One region of the Lentibacillus songyuanensis genome, then DNA from elsewhere that is predicted to be linked to it. Evidence: riboswitches for the same ligand, from Rfam matches in the RefSeq annotation. Region 1 holds a riboswitch; each other region holds the start of a gene.
The links. A riboswitch is a leader RNA that binds a small molecule or an ion and turns the genes downstream of it on or off. The one in region 1 is predicted to bind thiamine pyrophosphate.

Region 1 (4,326 bases):
TCTTCATTAATCTTCACCCAACCATCCTGATCGCCAGTTGCGTTTTCTGCATGAATAATCGATAACAATTCATCCATAAATGTATTTTTTCCCGGTGTATATATATCCGGTGACGGTGAGATTTCCACGTAGACCTTTTTTTGTTCATCCTGACCGATAGCCTTTGCCTTGTCTTCAAGAGCTGTCAGTTTCTCTTTCATATCGCCAACTATCTGCTTCGCTTTATCTTGGGCTCCTGTTGCCTGACCGATTAAAGAAATCGCATCGTAAACCTCGTCAAAATTAGTACCACTGGCAACGACCACCACCGGAATACCTGCTTCGTTAATCTGTTTTAGTGCTTTCTCGTCATTGCTTTGATCGGCAAGGACTAATTGTGGATCAAGTGATAGGATTTTTTCAACATTTAATTCCATCCCGCCAACCTTTTCTTTCTCCGCTGCCTCTTTTGGATAATCATCGTGATCCGATACACCGACGATTTGATCACCCAGACCTAAAGCATAGGCAATTTCCGTATCGCTTGGTATAACCGATACAATTCGTTCTGGTTCTTCCTCAATAGTTACATTATCCCCATTCCCATCCGTAACCGTTACCGGGAAACTTGCTTCGTCTGTCTGTTCTGTTTTGGTATTGTCTGTTTTATCTTTACTTTTGTCAGCGTTATCTTCTGAATTTCCACAACCGGCTAATATGCCGATGAATAGAATAGCAGAAAATAAAAGCAAATAAATCTTTTTCAATGATCATTCCTCCTAGTTGTTTTTCACGGTGAGGGCAAAGGCTAAAAGCGCCCGGTTAGCGACGTATTGACTGCGCCCTGCCAAGCAAGGTGGTTCAGTGTTGCCGCACAAAGCGGCGGTTTTAACCGAACTTCCCCTGCTCCGATGTTGACTTATCGTACGGAGACGGGTGTTGGCCACTACAGCTTTCGCGCTGGAGCCGGACGGAGGGCTACAGGATGTAGGTCAGTTCAGCGTTGCGACAAGACGTCGCGATCTTAGCTGAACTTCCCCTCTGCCATCCATTTATTCACAGGCATAAAAATTTACAATTTTCTAGCCAACGAAAAAACACCCTTCTATTATGAAAGGTGCTGACGTTAACCATAGTGGTTGATCACCGGTTTCGTTACAAAACGGCAGGATCCGCCAAGCTAACACACCCTTCCTATCCGCGTAGGTTCGTGGGATTTCAGAATCAGGCAGTCTCCTGGCTCATGGTTCTTGTTACCCGTTCCCTTCCCATACATGTCCATGTACAGTGGTTCGCAAGGCAACAACCATTTACAGTGGCGGGACCGCGTCGGCTTCACACCGAACTTCCATTTTAAGTCAAATAGCTAGACACCTGAATCTGTTACACAGTATTCATTTTCCACTCTAGTATACACCATCTGGATTCCAGCGAATAGAAAAATGTCGAAAAACAAATAATCTCATCAAATACTTCTTTGAACGAGCTGAAACAAATAAAAACAGCCAAGTATTTGTATCATGCTTGGCTGTTTTTCATCTAACTTGCTCTGTGTTGTTCGTTCAGACGTTTAGCACTTGTAACGATCTGTCCTGCTTTCGAAATAATCAATCCTAAAACGATCGCACAGGCAATCGATACAGCCAGATACGTGATCCCATTCATAACAAGTGAATACACATATGGTGACTGACCCGCTTCAATGGCATATTTCTTGAAAAAAATCACCCCGGCAACAAAATGCCAGAAATATCGAGCGGCACCGCCAGCAAATACAGCAATGGTCATCCAGGTCAGTGCACGCCCCTTATAATTCTTCAATAAGTTACCTTTCACTTGCTTACTAAACAAACCGGCAAATCCAATACACGCAAACGCAATAAAATACTCAATAAATGCTTGCGTCGGTGTTAAAATCCATGCCTCGCCCAGTGCTATCTGCAGCAGTCCCCAAAGAAACCCTGACGAGGCAGCTGCGGCAAAACCCCAGCGGAAGGCTACAATAAAAATGGGTACCATTGCAAAAGAAATCGAAATGGATGGTCCAAAGTGTAATGACGGCAATAAGTCGAGCACCATAGCAAATGCAGCGAATATCGCCACTTCAATCATTGTTTGCAAGCCAAGTTTTCGCATATTAAAAAATGCCTCCTCCTGAACGAACCAAAAGGGAGACATAAGTGAATGAAATGTGCATGCTAAAGATACAGGAATTCTTGTAAACCAGTATCATTACCAATAAGTATTTTAATCACCACATCCCTACGCTAGTACTAACTAACAGGTTCAAAGGGTCAGAACTCATTGGTTCGCTCTCAGCCTTACGCTCCCCTTGTGGTACGTTGTCATATTAAATTACCCTTATCATATCACAAGTTGGTTGCTCATGCATCTTTTTATTTATTGAAGATTCTAATTGATGATAATACAATTGCGGTTCATTTATTTGGTTCCATCTATGTTACGTTGCACTGTGGCTAAGACTTTGTTATTGTTATTGTTATGTCAAAAACTTCTCAGGGGGGAACATGAAGAGAGTCTCGAAAGTATTTTATATAACATTAGTTTTAGTAGCCTTGGCCGTCATATTTGGCGCTGCCTTTCCATCTCAATTTGAAAAAATAACTGGAAACATTAAGGGGTTTGTTGCGACATCATTTGGCTGGTATTACATGCTGCTGATGTCGGTCATGATTATTATTGCCATTATTATTGCGATCAGTCCATACGGAAAAATTCGACTTGGCAAGGACCATGAACGGCCCGATTTTTCTACACCGACATGGATTGCCATGTTGTTCTCAGCAGGAATGGGCATTGGCCTGGTTTTTTATGGCGCTGCTGAACCATTATTTAATTATGCGCTCGATCCCGCATCAGAAGAACCGGGAACAGGAGCTGCTTTTAAGGAAGGGCTTGCTTATAGTTATTTTCATTGGGGCGTCCATATTTGGGCTATGTATGGAATTGTCGCACTGTCATTAGCGTATTTTCAATTCCGCAAAGAAGAACCAGGGTTGATTTCGGCAACATTAAAGCCGATATTCGGGGAGAAAATGAACGGCCCGCTCGGTGTTCTGATCGATGTATTGGCAGTGTTTGCAACCGTGTTCGGCGTCGCGACGTCGCTTGGTTTTGGGGCAGCGCAAATTAATGCAGGGCTTTCACATTTGTTTGGAATAAGCGTTGGCTTTACCTCCCAATTTATAATTATTGCGGTGGTGACAGTACTCTTTATTATTTCGGCATGGTCCGGATTAAGTAAAGGGATAAAATATTTATCGAATACGAATATGGTGCTTGCCGTCCTGTTACTCATTGTCGTCCTAATCGTCGGTCCTACATTACTTATACTGGATATGTTCACCGACACGTTCGGGAAGTATATGCAGCATATTGTGGAGATGAGCTTTCGTACTGCACCACTCGCGGATGACAACCGGGCCTGGCATGATAATTGGACCATTTTCTTTTGGGCATGGTGGATTGCCTGGGCTCCTTTTGTAGGAATGTTTATTGCTCGAGTTTCTCGAGGAAGAACGATCAGGCAGTTTTTGTTAGGTGTGATGGTCATTCCAACACTGTTTATATCGATATGGTTTGCTGCATTTGGTACAACAGCAGGCGATGTACAAAATAGTGGTGTTGACCTGACCCAATACACTACCGAGCTTGTTTTATTTAATATGTTTGACCAAATGCCGTTATCGTTCATCCTTTCCATTATTGCGATTTTGCTAATTGGCTCATTCTTTATCACATCGGCTGATTCAGCGACATTTGTTTTAGGTATGCAGTCAACGAAGGGTTCATTGACACCGCCAAATAACGTCAAAATCATTTGGGGTGTGGCGCAATCCTCTGTCGCATTGATTTTGCTATATGTCGGTGGGTTAACGGCGGTGCAAAATACCATCATTATAGCGGCTCTACCATTCTCCTTTGTCATGATTTTAATGGTATTTGCCTTATTTAAGGCATTGAATAAAGAAATATCTTGATAAAAATGCAGCTTGTATCCGGTCTTTTGAAAAATTAAAGATATGGTGTGCAAATATAGTAGATCCTTGGTTTCATTAAAGACAGAAAAACCACCCGGACCTGCCTTTACCACAAAGCAAGTCCGGGTGGTCACTTTCGCAAACCGCTTATTTGTCATCACCAGCGGTTTGTTTGGCATTGAATGTCCATTCCAGGTTTAATGAATCTCCTTGAAATTGATTTTGATCCTCGTCATTGTCAATGAAGTTAAATTTAACCACTAAATCATCAGAAGAATCTGCTTCCAGACCTTTTTCACCAAGAAATTCAGCGAACACTTCATTATTAACTGCTTCCGGTGACATA
Region 2 (4,326 bases), on a different contig from region 1:
GAAAAACATTGACCAATTTGGCGATGGATTGGCTGAATTTATGTGTGAAGCAATGGCTGTTTATGCGGATCAAAATGAATAAAGGTAAAAGTCAAAGCTGCTCCACGTATGGTGAGGAGCAGCTTTATTTAAAAATTATAGTCCCATAACAGCTTCTTTAATATTCTCGGCCTGTGTAATAGCGGAAATAACCGATACGCCATCCGCCCCAGAATCAATGACCGATGCTGCATTTTCCGTAGTAATCCCTCCGATGCCAACAATAGGTAGATTCGGGAATTTTTTGCTTAATGTTTGTATCCAAGGCAAACCGACTGGCTCTTTGGCATTTTCCTTTGATGTGGTCTGAAAAATAGGCCCGGCTCCAACATAATCCACGAAAGATATTGGACTTGATTGTACCTCATGATTGTTTGATACAGAGAGTCCAATGATTTTGTCAGGGAACTGTTCGCGTACACGCTCAACAGGTTGATCGTCCTGGCCAACGTGGATCCAGTCTGCATCAAGTGATTTCGCTAATTCGATGTCATCATTGACGATAAATGGAACATTGTAGTCTAAGCACAGGTGGCGGAATGTTAGTCCTAGGGTTAGCTTTTTGTTGCCTGTTAAGGATCCTTTTCCTTTTTCCCGGAACTGAAATGCAGTGATCCCAGCATCAAGTGCAGCCTTTAGCAAAGTAACTGGATCCTTACCCCTGCAATTTGGCGTTCCCATGATAAAATATTTCCTTAATTGTTGTCTTTGAAATGGAATGCTCATTGATCATGTACCTCCTATGTGCTGGTTTGGATATTTACTTTGAATGTTTTGCTAGCTGCTCAGCATCTAAAGAAAGTGCATCAATAAAATAAGGCAGAAAAGTCCCGGACCCAGAGACATTAGGATTAGTAGCAGCATATTCCGCGGCCAGTCCGTAAAATTCTACAGCCGTTTGGATCCGTTCCTCTAGTGGTTCGTTGGTTGTTAGACAAGCTGTTAAGATCGAGCCAAGCAGACAGCCTGCCCCTGTGACTTTTGTAAGAAACGGGTGTCCGGTTCGATTTTCTTTAAAATAATTTCCCGTACAGACGATATCTATTTTTCCAGTAACCACCACGGCTGTTTGATACATTTCCTGAGCTTTGGCAGCAACTTCAGCAATATTTCCTTCCCCAACAGCGTCTGGTCCCTTCGTCTCCCAAGGCACATGGACCAGATACGCAATCTCGCCGGCATTGCCTTTGATGATGGTGGGAGTTATTTCTTTTAAAATTTGTTTAATCGTCGTATCGCGAAAAGGCGTTGCTGCAATACCGACTGGGTCAAGCACGACCGGAATACCTTTTTCGTTGGCGGCTTTTCCCGCTTCAATCATTGCTGTAACTTCGGATGGTGTAATCGTACCAATGTTAATAAGTACTCCATCGGCATGCATTGCCATTTCCCGGGCTTCTTCTTTGGCCTTTGCCATGGCTGGGGTGGCGCCAAACGATAATAACCCATTGGCTGAAAAATTCATGACTACCTGGTTTGTCAAGTGATGAATAAGTGGGTTATTTTCCCGTACTTCATGTATAACTGTCTGATTCATTTGATTACCTCCTCTAACCGTGGCGCCCAATGATTCGTTGGACCACTGCCATGCCCTAATGCAAACGAATGTTGAATAGCAGCTGTTACATATTGCTTTGCGCTGTTAACAGCTTCGGGAAGTGGAATACCTTTGGCCAACAACGCAGTAATTGCAGCAGAATAGGTACAGCCTGTTCCATGGGTATTTTTTGTTTCAATACGTTCCGAACGGAAAGGATGTATTTTATTTCCATCGTATAAAAAGTCAATGGCATCTCCGGCTAAATGGCCGCCTTTTACAAGGGCTGCATCTACTCCATATTTCCTGACAATTTGCTCAGCAGCCTGTTTAAGATCATCCATTGTATGAATGGATTCGCCTAACAGGTATTCTGCTTCCGGTATATTAGGTGTTACTAACGTTGCCATGGGAAGCAGTTGCCTTCGTAAATAATCACGGGCATCTTCGTCAATTAATGCATCACCACTTGTCGCTACCATTACCGGATCCATTACATATGGAACATGGGTATTGGCGATTTTTTGTACGATGCATTCCATCATATCAACAGTAGCGATCATCCCCGTTTTAAACGCTTGAAATGGAATATCAGAAATGATAGCGTCCAGTTGTTTATCAATCATGTTAATTGGGATATGATGCACATCCTGAACGCCGGTTGTATTTTGGGCGACAATAGAAGTAATCACCGACATTCCATAGCATTTAAACTCCTGGAATGTTTTTAAATCTGCTTGAATGCCAGCACCACCTGAAGGATCTGTGCCGGCGATGGTTAGAGCACATGGTACTTGGTTTAGCGATTGTGAAAAAGTCATGTTTTTCCCTCCTATGTACCGTTTTAAATTAATATACTGATTTGATTCTCCGTCTCCTCCTTTCTGTATCATATAAAAAGACTAGATCCATGGTAATGGACCTAGCCTGTATCGGAAAAAAGTTTATTGTGATTTATCACAACTACTTCCCTCCGCTGGTATTAACCAGATCAGGTCCATAAGAGTCAGAAAGCAATCCGGCTTTCCTCTCAGCCCACATTTGGGCACCCCTAGTAGTAGAAATAAAGTGAATTCTTCCTATTGAATTTATCCTATCAAAGAATGGTTTGCTTGTCATCAATTACGCCGGAAATCCTGGATAAACTTTTAAATAAAAAAACGATTGACATCAGAAAATCAGGAGTGTATAATTTCATCTTGTTATCAAATGGTTTAGTAGTAAGATACTTTTCTAAAAGTTAGTTTAAAAAAGGGGGGAGACGTTTTGGAAAAGGATGATTTTCTTGAGTTGGAAGATGTTTTCCGGAAAATTACGAAGAAAATTCCTGAAGAGTGGAGAAGGCATACAAAGTCAAGCTTCTCCAGGACGGAAGCTCTTGTCCTTTATAAGTTATATTATAATGGCAAAATGCGTGCATCAGAACTAGCAACTATTCTTGCCATAACTACAGGCGGCTTGACTGGCTTGACAGATAAATTGGTTGAGGGTGGTTATGTGGAAAGAAATCGAACCCAACAAGATCGCCGGGTGGTTTATTTGTCCATTACGGATAAAGGGAAAGAAATGATCAAGACTATGTATGCGGCCCGAAAAGCGTTTATTGAGAAGTTGTTTCAGGGGATAACCACGGAAGAATTAATCCGTTTTAAGGACACCGCGTCAAAGTTGCTGCGTAATTTTGAGGATATCAAAATAGAATAGTTTTCATGTTGCACACGTATTATAAAGAAATAGGAGATGAGAAAGAAGTATGACTGAATCAGCAACAACTAATGTAACGAATATTAAAAAGGGGCCTATTCTTGCGGTTATTATTTTGGGCGCGTTTGTATCGCTTTTAAACCAAACATTGATGAATGTGGCTCTTCCTTCAATTATGGAGGATTTAGATATAGGAGAAAGCACCGCACAATGGATCACGACTGGGTTTATGTTGGTGAATGGTGTATTGATCCCGATTACTGCATTTTTAATGGAAAAGTTTTCAACCAGACAATTATTTATTACTGCGATTGGTTTATTTACTGTAGGTACACTCATTTGTGGAATAGCACCGGGATTTACTATTTTAATGGCTGGGCGGGTTATCCAAGCAATTGGTGCGGGAATTATTATGCCGTTATTAACAACGGTTGTCTTAGCCTTGTTTCCGGTTGAAAAACGTGGTGGAGCAATGGGGATTATTGGTATTGCAATTATCTTCGCCCCAGCTGTAGGACCAACGTTATCGGGATTTGTCGTTCAAAACTATTCATGGAGATTATTATTTTATATTATCTTGCCTATTGCCGTATTAACGACTATTTTGGCAATCATATTCTTGAAAAATGTTACCAAACAGACCTTTCCAAGTATCGATGTATTTGCAATTGTTCTGTCAACGATTGGATTTGGCGGTATTCTGTACGGGTTTAGTACTGCTGGCACGAACGGTTGGGACAGTCTAACAGTGATCATTGGCCTGATCGTTGGATTCGTAGGCCTTGCTTTGTTCGTTTGGCGTGAATTAGTTGTCGAAGTCCCAATGCTGGATTTTAGGGTGTTCAAAAGTGGGATCTTTTCGCTTACTACAGTTATTAATGTAGCAATCACGGTTGCAATGTTTGCGCCAATGCTTTTGATCCCGTTATATTTACAGAACATCCTGGATATCACACCGATGAATTCGGGTCTAATGCTGATGCCAGGCGCAATCGTAATGGGAATTATGTCGCCGATCACTGGTAAAGTATTTGATAAGATTGGTG
Region 3 (4,326 bases), on a different contig from region 1:
TTTACAAAAGTTTCCAGTATATTATCTTTTACGACGGCTTCACTCATTGTCCTCTCTCCTTTCACCAATTACTTCTATGCAGAAGCAGAGGTATCATCATCGCTTGATAACCCTGTATCTTCTTCATCCTCATCCGCTTTTCCCTTTTTTTGTGTTTTTTTCTTTCGTGACTTTTCTGAATCGCTTTTCTTGGAACTTTGCTCCCCATTATTATTTTTTTTATTTGCATTCTTTTTAGATCCATCTTTTTTTGATTTCGCTTCTTTATCTGTATCCGCTTCGGAATCATCTTCTGGATCTTCTCCTGTGGCTTTACTTTCATCATCGCTATCATCGTTGATCTCAAGAATTTTGTCTAATTTCTCCTCAAGATGATGCAGCCGATCTTGCAACACATCATTCTCTTCTTTTATTTTTTGATAATCTCCCTTGTGTTCTCCCATTTCTGTCTCTTCGCTATCTTCATTGCTTTCATCTTGTTCCTCGTCTTCATTGACATAATCTTCTTCATCATGATTTTTTTGCAATAGATTCGATGTGGAAGACTTCAAATTTTGAAAGGCCTGATTTGATTTTTCCATCCCCACATTTTTGAGATGGTCAAGTTTATCTTTCGTTACTGTCTTAAGATTTGCACTTTGGGACTTTAACGCTTCTTTGCCGACTTTAGAAAGGCTCGGTTTATCCCAACCGTAAAAGCGAATGACCGGTGGAATTTTCCCCTCACTATGCCAGTTTAATAATGTTTCATCAATGGCCATATTCGTTGCCGCATCATGAAAACCACTGTTTAAAAAGCCCCATATTTCTTTCAAATTGTCACCCCTTAAAATACCGTAATATAATTTATCGTATCATTAAGTAATTGGAATAAATACCCTTTTAACAAAAAGACATTTATGGAAGAGAGTTGGACGGCGTCTAATAAGCAACCAGCCTATTAATAGGTTGGTGACTATTCATTATATGATTAATTGAAAGTTATATATTTGTTGCTTGTTTCTGTTCCGAAGGCCACGTTTCAAATGTATAGGCCATTTCCCAGAAGGCAAGTTCATATTCTTTGGCCGTCACAAACTGAGCCTTAATTTTCTCTTTTTCTGTCTTGCTCGCTTTAGCTGCTAGATCATCTAGTAAGTCAATCATTTCACGAGTAGATTCTTGGAACCAGTTACTTGCATACATCTGAATCCAATTGTAATAAATCTCCACCTCGGGTTTAGCATCCTGATTTTCCAGACCAATGTCGGCGTATAACCAGTAGCATGGAAGCATCGATGCAACTATTTGCGCCAAACTGCCGGATAATGCGGCCCGATACATGTGAGATGTATAGGCATAAGCCGTTGGTGCCGGCTTAAAGTGGTTTATATCGTCATCTGTGATATTGAGAATTCTGGCGTGTCCCTTATGAACAGTAATTTCTGCTTCAGCCGTGTTTTGGGCTTTTTTGGCTAAAGATGCAGCTTGGCCAAAATCATTCGCATGAGCAGCTGCAAATGCATGGATTTTTCCATAATGCTTCAAATAATAGATATCTTGCATAATATAATTTTTAAATGTTTCCAATGGTAAGTCACCTTTGACAATACCCTGAACAAACCGATGATTCATACTGTACGTCCAGCTTTGTTTAGTTTCAGCTTTCAAAGATTCCGAAAAACGCATTGCTATGTCCTCCTTAAATTTATTGAAAGTTGTCTACTTAGTAGCCTACTTCCACTGCAGCATTCACTATATACATAAAATCTTTTTATCTCGCTGACCTTCTAGGAAAATGTCACTTGTCGTTGCCATACCGCCTGTTACAACTTCAATCGTGACCTGACCATATGGAATCAACTCTTTGATTTTATCGGGTTCCTATTGTTCCAAGTGTTGGGGAATCGCAAGCTTAACATTGACCTTCATATTGTTTAAATCGCCATCGGGTAGCATACTGCGAATACTGGGCATTGAATTATAATGAATGGCATCCTTTACAGCCCGAGATGCCGCCACATTAACATCTTGGCCATGTACATCAAGACCGGTACCAGTTCTATAAAAATAATTTTTTCCATATTGTTATTCCTTCGTTAACTTCAATAATTGAATCAAGTTGAACCTCAATCATGGAAACTGGCATATGGTGAACATCCCTGACGCCAGTTGTGTTTTGAGCAACAACTGATGTAATCACAGACATTCCATAGTTTTTTAGCTCTTGAAGTATTTTTAAATCGGCCTGAATTCCTGCTCCTCCTGTTGGATCCGTGCCAGAAATTGTTAACGCCGTTGGTATTGGTTGTATTGTAATTCCTTCTTTTTTGCTACGATAAACCAACCAATATTACATTCAAGGTGTGTTGCGCAGGATAAGCTTTTGCAACACCTGCCGGAAACCATATGAACTGTGACCCTAGTAATCCGATAGCGACAAAGACGGCCATAGTTGCCAGTAGGCGTGTGCGGTTCATTTCATGCTCCTTTCATTCCTACAAGGGGAAAATGAAAAAAGCCAGATCCAATAATTGGACCTAGCTTGAAATAGCTCTGATTTTGAAACATTGTCATGTCAGACTACTTCCCTACGCTGGTATTAACCAGATCAGGTCCGTAAGAGTCGGAAAGTTTCTAACGCCTTTCCTCTCAGCCCACGTTTTTTGGGCACCCCTAGTAGTGTTTATTTTAATTTCCGCATTTAGTATAGCACAACAATGATAATTTGTACAAATTTAAAAAAACTTTTGAATAATCCTCTTTCTTGCCAACGAGAGTCAAGACTTCTAGATATATTAATTTAATTTAAAGCCTAACAAAGACGATCAGTCCAAAAACATTAGGTTATCACGAGAGGGGCACCGATATGCTAATTTTTGTTTGGTGATAAAAACTTCGCAGTTTTCGCAGCAATCTCTTCATCTAAAACATTCGCTTCATCATATACAAAATCTGGTTCAAAACCAAGGTCACGAAGCATCTGATGGTCTTTCGTATCTTCCTGGCCAAGAGTTGTCAAATAATCACCGATAAAAATTGAATTCGCTGCATACAAACCTAGTGGCTGAAGACTTTTTAAATTAATCTCTCTGCCACCCGAAATACGTATCTCTTTTGTCGGATTAACATAGCGAAACATGGCAAGCACCTTCAAACAATATATCGGACTTAGTTCATCGGTGCCTTCCAGCATGGTTCCATCAATTGCATGCAGGAAATTTACTGGTATAGAATCTGCATCCAATTCTTTTAATGCCATGGCCATTTGCACGACGTCCTCCTTTGTTTCCTTCATTCCAACAATAACACCGGAACATGGTGACATACCCGCCCGTTTTGCCTCATTCACAGTACGAACCCGATCCTGGTACGTATGACTTGTCGTGATCGCATCATGATGATTTTCTGAAGTATTGATATTATGATTGTACCGGCTGACACCGGCAGTTTTAAGCCTATTAGCCTGTTCAGGTTTCAATATGCCAAGACAAGCACAGATTTTCAGATTGTATTTGGTTTTGATTTCTTCGACTGCCTCAGCTACATGATTCAATTCCCGATCAGTCGGTCCTTTGCCGCTCGCCACAATACAGTAAGTACCGGAGCGCATCTGCTGTGCCTTCTCTGCACCTTTTATAATCGAATTCTTGTCCAGCATCCGATACTTTTCAATTGATGCACTAGAATCTCTTGACTGTGCGCAATAACCGCAGTTTTCCGAACAGTTTCCGGATTTCGTATTAATAATCATGTTCAGTTTCACTTTGTTTCCATAATAATGTTTACGAATCTGATATGCACCGTTTAACAATTGCAAAATATCCTCATCAGGGCATTTCAGCATGCCAATTGCCTCTTCATCTGTCAGTTGATATCCGGCCAAAACACCTTTTGCCAGTTTACTGTATTCCATGTATGCATCTCCTTCCTGAAATCTACGCTGCATCCTCTTTTTGAAAACGCTGAACCCCGATACCTGATTTTCTGAGCCTAAACGCGAAAAGTCCTGCACCAATTGAAAGAATAATATCTTTCGGTAATGGCACCATCATCCATGCCCACGCCAGTCCGTATGTGAAACCTTCCGGCGCATCAAACCAGAAAAGATACGCCGCATACATCCAGTTAGTCCCAAAAACATAATTAATTGCCATACCAATCAGTGCTGCAGTTATGTACATTGGCAGACTCCGCTTCTTTTCAACCAGTTTCCCAGCAACATAAGCTACTATAATAAAAGACAAAATGAAACCAAACGTTGGCGAAAATAGGACTGCAGTTCCACCTTTGAACTGTGCAAATATCGGCGCTCCTACAAGCCCCAGCATCATGTAAACAAACATG
Region 4 (4,326 bases), 190 kb from region 1:
GTTAAAATTATTGAGGACATATCAAGTAAAAAATATTGCATTCTATCGATATTTTTATATCGCATTTCGAAAAGACCATGTTTTGAAAACGACAACCGAGCTGTTTATCAAAGAACTTCAAGACATTATTCAGGAAAAAGAAGTCGGTAAGTTAATCCCACTGCCAACAAGTAATTGTTGATAATAAATTGAAGATTTTTTGAAGGAGGAATTAAAATGGTAAATCAACAAGCAGAAGTGAAAAAGGCAACAAATCCAAAAGTAAAGATGACACCGAGTGAGGCAATTGTCGAAACATTGGTGAAAGAAAATGTCAAAGAGGTTTATGGAATCGTTGGCTCCGCCTTTATGGATATGCTTGATCTTTTCCCGACAGCTGGAATCCGTTTTATCCCGGTTCGTCATGAACAAAGCGCTGGTCACATGGCAGATGCATATGAACGTGTTACTGGCACGGCTGGTGTGATCGTTGGTCAAAATGGCCCGGGGATTACAAATATGGTAACCTCCGTAGCCGCGGCCAATCAGGCGCATAGCCCAATGGTCGTAATATCCCCGTCGGCAGGAACAGGATCCATTGGATTGGATGGTTTCCAGGAAGCGAATCAGGTGTCCATATTTGAAGATATTACAAAGGAGACAGTACGTGTCACACATAAGAATCGTGTAGCTGATTGTTTGCGAACAGCTTTTCGAATTGCGTATGCCGAACGGGGTCCAGTTTTGTATGATATCCCACGCGACTTGTTTTATGGAGAGATGGAGGATTATATTCTTGAACCAAATCAATACCGTGCAGACAAACGGGGCTATGGTGACCCAACCGCTATTGAACGGGCTGTTGCGTTACTAAAAGATGCGAAAAACCCGGTGATTATTTCCGGCCGCGGTTCGGTTGATGCAGACGGTGTTGATTCGGTTGTTAAACTAGCCGAACATCTGACAGCACCTGCAGCATGTGCATACATGCATAATGATGCGTTTCCGGCAGATCATCCGCTTGCTGTTGGTCCAATTGGTTATATGGGATCAAAAGCTGCCATGCATACATTAAAACAGGCGGATGTTGTTCTGGCCATTGGTACACGTCTATCCCAATTTGGCACGTTGCCATGCTATGATATTGATTATTTCCCAAAAAATGCCAAGATCATTCAAGTCGATATCAATCCGCGTCAGATTGGGCGTACACATCCAGTTGAGGTCGGAATTATCGGTGATGCTAAGGCAGCCAGTGACGAAATCTATCGCCAGCTCCAATCAGCAACGCCATCTCCGGCAAAGAATTCACAACGTTTGACGGAAGTTAGTAAGTTAAAAGAAGAATGGGATCAGGAATTAGTTGATCTGGCAATGGAAGACGGCAATCCGATAAATCCAAGGCGGGCACTATTGGAATTGACCAAAGTACTTCCAGAGAATACGATCATTTCGTCTGATATTGGTAACGTATCATCAACAGCTAATGCGTATTTGAAATTTAATCAAACACGTCGGCATATTGCGGCACTGACTTTTGGTAATACTGGTTTTTCCTATCCAGCAGCAATTGGCGCGCAACTGGCTGAGCCGGATGCACCTGTTGTCGCGATTGTTGGTGACGGTGCATGGGGCATGAGTTTACATGAAGTTAGCACCGCGGTCGAGCAGAACATCCCAGTTATTGCTTGTGTATTTAACAACAGGTCATGGGCAGCAGAGAAGAAAAACCAGGTTGATTACTATGATGATCGTTATGTCGGATCAAACATTGAAGGCCCTGACTTTGCTGAAGTAGCAAAATCGATGGGTGCGCTTGGCTATACGATTGATAAGGCAGAAGATATTGGACCGATTGTAAAAGAAGTATTGCAACAAAGAAAGCCTGCCGTTTTAAACATCTACGTGGATGGAACACAATTGGCCCCGCCATTTAGAAAAGATGCGTTACACATGCCAATTCGTTTGTTGGATAAGTATAAGCATTTGGATTATAACGAGTGGAAGAAATAAAATAGAGTGGGAGTCAACTGCCCGTAAAGATCCAAATCTGTTCAGTGGGGGAGGAAAGGCAGGCTAGGAACGCCACGTCCTGTGGCGACGCCTGCACTAGAACGTCCTGTTCGTCGAAAACTCTCACCGAATGAAGTTTCACTTTATAAAATTTATTGACAAATGGTTCATAGATGGGTACCATACAAATGAAAGTAAAATTAAATAAATAGCCACTAGGGGTGCCTTTAAAAAGGCTGAGATTAAAGTAGGAACTTTAAGACTCTTAGAACCTGAACTGAGTAATGTCAGCGTAGGGAAGTGATATGATAGAACGAATGTTTAAGGAATGGAACACTATTAAATAGTGTCTATTTCTTACATTTAACCATGATTGATCAAGAACACAATCACTGGTGTTCTAAACATAATGAAAAAACCACTTTCAGATGCGTTGGCATCATGAAAGTGGTTTTTTATTTGTGAAAAATACGCTTCAGTTGAAAGGGTAGAGGTTCATGAAGTGCAACAAAACTTTGAAAAACAAGCGTGTGATATCCACCAACAAAGAATTACATGTTATTTCCACAGGACAACAAACAGCTAAAACCCTGGTTCAAATAGTCACAATGATTCATAAAGCTGTTGATGCGATTCATCTTCGTGAAAGAAAGTGGACGGCTGCCGAGTTGATCCAGGTAATTGAAGCTTTAACCGATCGGGGCGTGCCTTTTGAAAAAATCATCATCAATGACCGGGTTGATATTGCACAAGTCAAAGGGGTTGGTGGTGTACAGCTTGCCCACCATAGTATTAATGCCTCAATGGTAACGGTGTCTTTTCCATCATTGAAAGTGGGTTGTTCGGTTCATTCTCTTAGTGAAGCATTAATGATCGAAAAAAAAGGAGGTGATTATCTTCTTTACGGACATATTCATCACACGAACTCAAAAAAGGGAATGATACCAAGAGGATTAGATAACTTGCGAAAACTGACCCAGCAAGTAGCGCTTCCTGTCATCGCTATCGGAGGAATTACTCCGGGAAATACACGTGAAACGTTGGCAGCTGGTGCGAGTGGAATTGCTGTTATGTCAGGCGTTTTTTTGGCTGATGATCCGGTGCAAGCGGTTATGGATTATCGTAAAGCCATGCAACCACAGGAGGTGATCCCGTGAATTTACGTGTGAATGGTGAACATATGACTGTACCATCTACGGTTGTTACCATTACCCACTTACTTGACTATATCCAAGTGAAAAATCCCATCGTTATTGTTGAACATAACAAGCACATTTTAGAAAAACATGATCACGACGGCACCACATTATCAGATGGAGACAAAATAGAATTAGTTCAATTTGTAGGAGGCGGTTGAAATGCTGACCATTGGAAATAAACAATTTAACTCAAGATTGTTATTAGGTACAGGAAAATACCCGAATTTTGACATTCAAAAGGCAGCGGTTGAGGTCTCAGAAACTGAAATTTTAACGTTTACCGTTCGCCGGATGAATATTTATGAGCCAAACCAGCCCAATTTCCTGGAAAAACTAGATTTAGCGAAATATAGTCTCTTGCCAAACACGGCTGGTGCCAAGTCAGCTAAAGAAGCTGTACGACATGCCAAGCTTGCAAGAGCATCAGGATTATGTGACATGATCAAAATAGAGGTCATTGGTTGTGACAAAACCTTGCTGCCAGATCCAGTCGAGACCTTAAAAGCAACAGAAGAGTTGTTGAAAGAGGGATTCACTGTTTTACCATATACGTCTGATGATGTGGTACTTGCCAAAAGGCTGGAAGAACTTGGCGCACATGCGATTATGCCAGGTGCATCACCAATTGGATCAGGACAAGGAATTATCAACCCGGTTAATATAAGGTTTATCGTTGAACAGACAAACGTTCCAGTAATTGTTGATGCCGGAATTGGCTCGCCGACTGATGCGGCTTATGCGATGGAACTTGGTGCGGATGCGATTCTACTAAATACCGCGGTTTCAGCTGCTAAAGATCCGGTCAAAATGGCAAAAGCGATGAAGCAGGCAGTAGAAGCAGGACGCTTGGGATATAAAGCAGGTCGTATTCCGAAAAAACGAACTGCCACCGCAAGCAGTCCAATGGAAGGGATTAGTGTTGGTTAAATAGCCAACATAAAGGAGCAGATGAACGGATGAATAATCGATATTCCAGACAAACGTTATTTAAGTCAATTGGTGAAGAGGGCCAACAAAAAATGGCGGGAAAACATGTGCTTATCATTGGTGCCGGTGCGCTGGGAACAGGAAATGCAGAATCGCTTGTTCGTGCAGGTGTTGGGAAAGTAAGCCTTGTTGATCGCGATTATGTGGA

Region 2: it holds a riboswitch for thiamine pyrophosphate, as region 1 does, so the genes downstream of both, thiD (bifunctional hydroxymethylpyrimidine kinase/phosphomethylpyrimidine kinase) here and thiT (energy-coupled thiamine transporter ThiT) in region 1, are expected to answer to the same signal.
Region 3: it holds a riboswitch for thiamine pyrophosphate, as region 1 does, so the genes downstream of both, WMZ97_RS21170 (energy coupling factor transporter S component ThiW) here and thiT (energy-coupled thiamine transporter ThiT) in region 1, are expected to answer to the same signal.
Region 4: it holds a riboswitch for thiamine pyrophosphate, as region 1 does, so the genes downstream of both, tenI (thiazole tautomerase TenI) here and thiT (energy-coupled thiamine transporter ThiT) in region 1, are expected to answer to the same signal.

Annotation. Positions count from the first base shown of each region.
Region 1 is NZ_JBCLVH010000003.1:312,920-317,245, forward strand. Features, by position in the region: gene WMZ97_RS05530 (ABC transporter substrate-binding protein) at 1-746, opposite strand, end outside; cobalamin riboswitch at 1,190-1,372, opposite strand; gene thiT (energy-coupled thiamine transporter ThiT) at 1,519-2,115, opposite strand; TPP riboswitch at 2,222-2,322, opposite strand; gene WMZ97_RS05540 (glycine betaine uptake BCCT transporter) at 2,508-3,980, shown strand; gene WMZ97_RS05545 (CalY family protein) at 4,128-4,326, opposite strand, start outside.
Region 2 is NZ_JBCLVH010000006.1:151,758-156,083, forward strand. Features, by position in the region: gene WMZ97_RS08475 (MerR family transcriptional regulator) at 1-82, shown strand, start outside; gene thiE (thiamine phosphate synthase) at 136-765, opposite strand; gene thiM (hydroxyethylthiazole kinase) at 800-1,576, opposite strand; gene thiD (bifunctional hydroxymethylpyrimidine kinase/phosphomethylpyrimidine kinase) at 1,573-2,397, opposite strand; TPP riboswitch at 2,528-2,639, opposite strand; gene WMZ97_RS08495 (MarR family winged helix-turn-helix transcriptional regulator) at 2,843-3,280, shown strand; gene WMZ97_RS08500 (DHA2 family efflux MFS transporter permease subunit) at 3,330-4,326, shown strand, end outside.
Region 3 is NZ_JBCLVH010000039.1:1,658-5,983, forward strand. Features, by position in the region: gene gvpU (gas vesicle accessory protein GvpU) at 1-47, opposite strand, end outside; gene WMZ97_RS21150 (hypothetical protein) at 75-761, opposite strand; gene tenA (thiaminase II) at 982-1,668, opposite strand; partial or broken gene WMZ97_RS21160 (Lin0512 family protein) at 1,706-2,063, opposite strand; partial or broken gene WMZ97_RS21165 (bifunctional hydroxymethylpyrimidine kinase/phosphomethylpyrimidine kinase) at 2,084-2,293, opposite strand; partial or broken gene WMZ97_RS21170 (energy coupling factor transporter S component ThiW) at 2,331-2,459, opposite strand; TPP riboswitch at 2,551-2,667, opposite strand; gene bioB (biotin synthase BioB) at 2,852-3,895, opposite strand; gene WMZ97_RS21180 (biotin transporter BioY) at 3,918-4,326, opposite strand, start outside.
Region 4 is NZ_JBCLVH010000003.1:123,868-128,193, reverse strand. Features, by position in the region: gene WMZ97_RS04705 (selenium metabolism-associated LysR family transcriptional regulator) at 1-181, shown strand, start outside; gene xsc (sulfoacetaldehyde acetyltransferase) at 217-1,992, shown strand; TPP riboswitch at 2,200-2,308, shown strand; gene tenI (thiazole tautomerase TenI) at 2,490-3,149, shown strand; gene thiS (sulfur carrier protein ThiS) at 3,146-3,349, shown strand; gene WMZ97_RS04685 (thiazole synthase) at 3,351-4,118, shown strand; gene WMZ97_RS04680 (thiazole biosynthesis adenylyltransferase ThiF) at 4,148-4,326, shown strand, end outside.